Regions from separate parts of the Clostridium chromiireducens genome, predicted to be linked through region 1. Evidence: riboswitches for the same ligand, from Rfam matches in the RefSeq annotation. Region 1 holds a riboswitch; the other holds the start of a gene.
The links. Region 1 has a riboswitch for glycine ahead of D2A34_RS17315 (alanine/glycine:cation symporter family protein). Riboswitches for the same ligand answer to the same signal wherever they lie in the genome.
Positions count from the first base shown of each region.

Region 1 (3,222 bases):
GTAATATTCCTTTAACACCAAAAAGATACTCTGTGCATCTTTCACCATAATAATTCCATCCAATTATTGTTGTGAATGCGAAAAATAATAATCCAACATTAACGATGAATTTTCCAAGCGCTGCAATTGGTAGCCCTGCTTGAAAAGCCACTGTAGTTAAGTCAGCTCCTGAAACTGCCCCACTCATTCCTTGGCTCCAAGATCCAGTAAGTACTATCACTAGTCCTGTCATAGTGCAAACTATTATTGTATCGAAAAAAGTACCTGTCATTGTTATTAACCCTTGTCTTGCTGGTGATTTGGTCCTTGCTGCTGCTGCTGCAATTGGTGCACTACCAAGACCTGATTCATTTGAAAATATTCCTCTTGCTACCCCACTTCTCATTGCTAATATAACTGTGACACCCGCTGTTCCTCCAAGAACTGATTGAGGATTAAACGCACTTGTTATAATTAGGCCTATGGCTGCTGGAATGGCTTTATAATTGCATACTAGAACTGCAATTGATCCAAGTATATAAGCTGCTGCCATGAATGGTACAATAAGTTCTGAAACTTTAGATATTCTTTGTATTCCTCCAAGTGTTATGGCTGCAACTAATGCTGTTACAACTACAGCTGTTACTATTAATGGTACATTATAACTTTTTGCTGCTGCTGCAATTGAATTAACTTGTCCAAATGTTCCTATTCCAAATAGTGCAACACAAATACCAAAGAATGCGAATAATTTAGCAAGCCATTTAAGACCTAAACCATTTTGAATATAATACATTGGTCCACCAGACATTTGGCCATTTTCATCGACTTCTCTGTATTTTATAGCAAGTAAGCCTTCTGAATATTTTGTTGCCATCCCAAAGAATGCTGCAAGCCACATCCAAAATAATGCTCCAGGTCCACCAGCTGAAATTGCAGTTGCAACCCCAACAATATTACCTGTACCTATAGTTGCAGATAATGCCGTACATAATGCCTGAAAGCTTGATACATCTCCTTCTGCTTCATCATTATTTGCCTCATCATCTTTACCAAAAACATACTTTAATGCAAGCGGTAATTTGAATACTTGAAGTAATTTAAGGCGAATTGTTAAGTAAATTCCTGTCCCCATTAAAAGAACTAATAATGGCGGCCCCCAAACGATGCTGTCAATTGCGTCTAAAAAGACCTTAATTCCTGATGTTGATAATAATAAATTTGATAATAACATAAAAAAATCCCCCTATTTTTTATTAGGCGGGAAAATAAGAATAAAACCAAAAATTATTTTTGGTTAATCCTATCCCCTGTCCTTTTACCTGAGAGTTTCAGTAACTTTAATAGTTTATTTCAAGGTTTCTGAAAATAATTCACTTTAGAAACCATATTAAATTACTATAGTTACCTTGCTCCTTCGGTGCTCATAATTAAATGAGTCTCTCCAGAGTTTCGTCCAATAGCGGTCCTTATTACCTGAAAGATTCCCCTCTTCGGTGTATTACTAAATCTATTTTAATAAAAATAGATTTAGTAATAACTCTCCCACTATCTTCATCCGAACATTCTATTATTTTAATTAAATTATATATGCATTATTTTATTAACGCAAGAACTTTTACAAATTTTTATTGAATTTGAAACGTTTATTTCAAATTTAATTCGTGTTTTTTATGTGTATTTATCTATTTAAATACATAATACGAACATTAATCTATTTCCTATCCTTTCAATTATCATCCTTCTTATTTTAAATATATAATTTAATATCATGGTTTAACCTAATAAAAAAGCAATAAATATTAAATTGTTATGCCTTTCTCTTGTAAAAAATTACATTGAAATAAAAATGAAAACTGTTAAAATACTATTAAATGTAGAATAATAACAAAGATTTTTATAAAGAGCAGAGAAAAATGCATTTTATAATTAATATTCTAAATAAGGTTATTAACCTTGAGGAGATGCATATGACAGATATTTTAGTAAAAAAACCAAGCCTTAATGCTGTTCAAGTACTTTCAATGGGCTTCGCATTAGTTATTTTGGTAGGTGCCGTTTTGCTTAGCTTACCAATTTCATCAGCAAACAGAGAAAGTACAAATTTTTTAGATTCACTCTTTATATCAACTTCAGCGGTGTGTGTCACAGGACTTGTCACTTTAGATACAGGTACTCACTGGAGCAACGTTGGTAAAACAGTAATAATGCTTTTAATTGAAACAGGTGGTCTTGGTTTCATGTCTTTCACTATTTTTATAGCTATTTTATTAGGAAAAAAAATAACCCTTAAAGATAGACTTATTATTCAAGAATCTATGAATACCTTTAATATACAAGGCCTCGTTAAAATGGTTAAGTATGTCTTAGGCTTTACGATAGTTATACAAATTTGTGGTGCAGTATTACTATCAACACAATTCATCCCGCAGTTTGGATTAAAAACTGGAATATTTTATAGTATCTTTCATTCAATCTCCGCATTTTGTAATGCAGGTTTTGACTTGTTTGGAGATTATACCAGTTTAGTAAGTTACTCAAGTAATTCTACCGTCTTATTAACCATAAGTGCATTAATAATTATTGGAGGACTTGGCTTTACTGTTTCACTAGAGATATTTAATTATAGCAAAGCTAAAAGACTATCTACTCATTCTAAAATTGTAATATACATAACAGCTGTTTTAATTGCTTTTGGTTTTATCTTTATGTTACTCATTGAATATAAAAATCCTGAAACTCTTGGGTCTATGAATTTTAGAGATAAAGTACTTAATGCTTTTTTTGCTTCTGTTTCACCAAGGACTGCTGGATTTAATAGTATCTCAACTGATGGTATGACTACAGCTGGTAAACTTATGACAATAATACTAATGTTTATCGGTGGAGCCTCTGGATCAACAGCTGGAGGTCTTAAGGTAACTACATTTGGAGTACTTGCTTTTAGTTTAGTATCAGTGCTTAAAGGAAGAGAAGATACTGAAGCTTTTGGAAGGAGATTTTCTAAAGAAACAGTATATAAAGCATTTACTCTATTTTCTATAGCTATCTTATTGGTATTAACAGTAACTATAGTTCTAACTATAACGGAGCCTGATAAACTTTTTATAAATCTGCTTTATGAAGCCACATCAGCTTTTGCAACTGTAGGATTAACTACTGGAGTGACTCAAGATATAGAAACGACTTCTAAACTAATTCTTATTATAACTATGTACCTTGGCAGGGTTGGTCCATTAACAG
Region 1 covers NZ_QXDJ01000004.1:307,541-310,762, forward strand. Annotated here, with positions in the region: gene D2A34_RS17315 (alanine/glycine:cation symporter family protein) at 1-1,213, opposite strand, end outside; glycine riboswitch at 1,288-1,429, opposite strand; glycine riboswitch at 1,433-1,537, opposite strand; gene D2A34_RS17320 (TrkH family potassium uptake protein) at 1,950-3,222, shown strand, end outside.

Region 2 (3,222 bases), on a different contig from region 1:
ATCTTTTTTTATTTTTATTGTTAAACTATACTAGATTTCTCTTTAAAACTTCTCTACTTTTCGCTTTTGATTTAAGCATTTTATATATCACTGCAAGCATTATAAACCATATAGGTGTTACAAATAAAGCTACACGAGTTTCATTATTAAATGCTAATGTAATTATAACAAAAGCTAAAAATGCTAGAATTATATAGTTCATAATTGGGTAAAGCGGCATTTTAAATTTGTTCTTCGCAGCAAGTTCAGGATTAGTTTTGCGATATTTCAAATGGCAAATAACTATAATTGCCCAAATGAAGATAAAACAAAATGTTGATATACTTGTGATTAAAACAAATACTCCTTCTGGCATAATATAATTCAAAATGACTGAAATCAAGATAACAATCGCTGAGAACATTGTAGCATTAGCAGGTATTTGATTAGAAGTTAATTTATTCATTGACTCAGGTGCATTTCCTTCTTTTGCAAGAGAGTAAACCATACGACTTGTACTAAATATGCCACTGTTACATGCAGAAGCCGCTGATGTTAATACAACAAAATTTACAATACTTGCTGCTGCTGCAATTCCTACTGCCGAAAACACTTGTACAAATGGACTTTTATCTGGATTAATTGAAGTCCATGGGTATATGCTCATGATAATAAAAAGAGCTCCTACATAGAAAATAATGATTCTAATTGGAATATTATTAATAGCCTTTGGAATAACACGTTCTGGATCTTCAGTTTCACCAGCTGTAAGTCCTACTAATTCGATTCCAGTAAAAGCAAATACAACCATTTGGAATGAAAGAATAAATCCAGTTGCACCTTTTGGGAACATTCCACCATGACTCCAAAGATTTGTAAAGCTAGCTGCACCAGCATCTGTAGAAAATCCTTTAATAACCATAAATGTACCGATTATAATTAGTGCTAAAATTGCAACAACTTTAATTAAGGCAAACCAGAACTCCATTTCACCAAATAACTTTACTGCAGTAAGGTTCATAATCAATAAAATTACAAGGATTATAAGACTCGGAACCCAATTAGCTATATTCGGGAACCAGTATTGTATGTAAAGTCCCGCAGCCGTCACATCCGCCATCGCAAGTGAGATCCAGCAGAACCAGTAGGTCCATCCAGTAATAAACGCTGCTCTTTCTCCTAAATAATCATATACAAAGTCTACAAATGAGTGATAGTTTAAATTAGAAAGTAATAATTCCCCAAGGGCACGCATAATAAAAAAACAAATTATTCCTGTTATCATATACGCAAATAATATAGATGGTCCTGCCAAGTGAATAGATCTTCCCGAACCAAGGAATAATCCAGTACCGATTGCGCCTCCAATTGCGAGTAATTGGACATGACGATTTTTTAGTCCTCTTGATAAATTTTGATTTTCTGATTTTAAATGATCCATTTTATCCCTCCATCTTAGTAAAAAGGCTTGTACTTAAAATCGCCTTTTTCTATATAAGTATTTTTTGATCGGAGATACAAATGGGAATAGATAAGATCTAAATGAAGTAATCGACACTGCATTACCAATAAAGTAATTTACAATGTATTACTTTTGTAAGATATGTTATCTGTCCCCTGTCCTTTTACCTGAGAGTTTCGCTATGCAACTTTCGCATAACTTTCTCCTTCGGTGCTCTATTTCGAGTCTCTCCAAGGGTTCATCCAATAACGGTCATCTCTACTTAGGACATAAAAGAAAATAATATGCAAACATGCTGGTATATTATTTTCTTGAATGTACCTTAAAATAGGTACCTGAAAGATTTACTTCTTCGGTGAACGACCATAGTCGTTTCTCTCCCGCTATCTTCATCTGAACTTTTAAATTTTATATATAAATTATTAAAATTTACCGTTTTATCTTAATACATTTTTAATAAAATTGCAATATTTTTTTCATTCTAATCAAAAATAGATAATAATCTTATCATAATCAGCAAATTTTTATATAAGAAATGAACATTATGTTCTTCTAAAATTCCTAATAAAAACCCACGACACTTGTCGTGGGTTTTATGGTGAAATCCACCAATTTGGATTAAATTATTTCTCTAAACTGTGATAAATGAGCAATTACAAATTCTGCTCCTCCCATGCCCATAGCAAAGAACACTAAAATGATAACTAATATTATCGCACTAAAATCATATTGCATTTTTTCTTCACTATTTATCATGTAGGCTACGATAATTTCTATTCCTACACTTACCAGAATAATAGGCCACAGTGATGCGATGAAAAGAACATTAATATTATTAGTAATCATTCTAAGTAAAAACATTATCCCAAAAATAATCAAAACAATTCCTGATGTTAATGTGCCTACTCTACGTCCTTTACGCATCAATTTCACTCTCCATTTTCTTCCCTTTGATAAGCCTTATACCAATTGCAATAATTGCTATTCCTATAATCAATTGAGGAGATTGCCTCATAATATTATGAATGATATTATAAAATTCATGTGGAATTAAAGGTCGTAAAAAATCCATTATGTTTTCCGATAACAAATATATTCCTAGAAACAATAGTACTACTCCTGATATTAGTCTGTGTTTTGCGAATATATCTTTATCTAGTATTACTAACTTATCAATAGAAAATAAATATCTATCTTCTAAAAGTAATAGCTTATCGTCATCTAGACCCATTCTATTTGTACAATCAAAAAACGAGTAAAACCAAATAAGTGGCGCTATAAACAATAATGGCCCTGTATCAAGCCAAGAAGAAAGAAATATCAGAAAGAAAAATACGGACATGAAAGATACACCTGTCTTCATAAATCCCATATACATATGTCCTGCACCAGGCAGCATTGAAAGAACAAAGGTTAAAAATTTACTTTTTTTCTTTATCATTAATAAAAACCTCCAATTTGATTATTTTTTCTGAAAAGTTATTGAGATTTGCATTAACTGAATTCAAAACACTTAAATCTGGCGGTTTCACATAATTCACTTTTGAATTAGCCAGAGAGTTTAATCCATTTGAAAATACCATCATTAATGCTATACTAGCTGCAACTGCAACTTTAACACAGTAAAAATTAAACTGAATATTACGTCGCTTCTTATCTTTTATTCTAATCTGTACTTTTTCTTGAAATCCTGAAGGAGCTTCTGTAAGTTCATTATCTTTAAAACTATCTGCAAATGCGCCGGCACACTCTTCACACGCACTAATATGCTCCAATATGAA
Region 2 covers NZ_QXDJ01000002.1:296,456-299,677, reverse strand. Annotated here, with positions in the region: gene D2A34_RS06665 (amino acid permease) at 26-1,420, opposite strand; glycine riboswitch at 1,587-1,685, opposite strand; glycine riboswitch at 1,763-1,834, opposite strand; gene D2A34_RS06660 (LiaI-LiaF-like domain-containing protein) at 2,060-2,365, opposite strand; gene D2A34_RS06655 (hypothetical protein) at 2,358-2,882, opposite strand; gene D2A34_RS06650 (hypothetical protein) at 2,863-3,222, opposite strand, start outside.
Region 2: linked by a shared signal. The riboswitch ahead of D2A34_RS06665 (amino acid permease) and the one ahead of D2A34_RS17315 (alanine/glycine:cation symporter family protein) in region 1 are both predicted to bind glycine.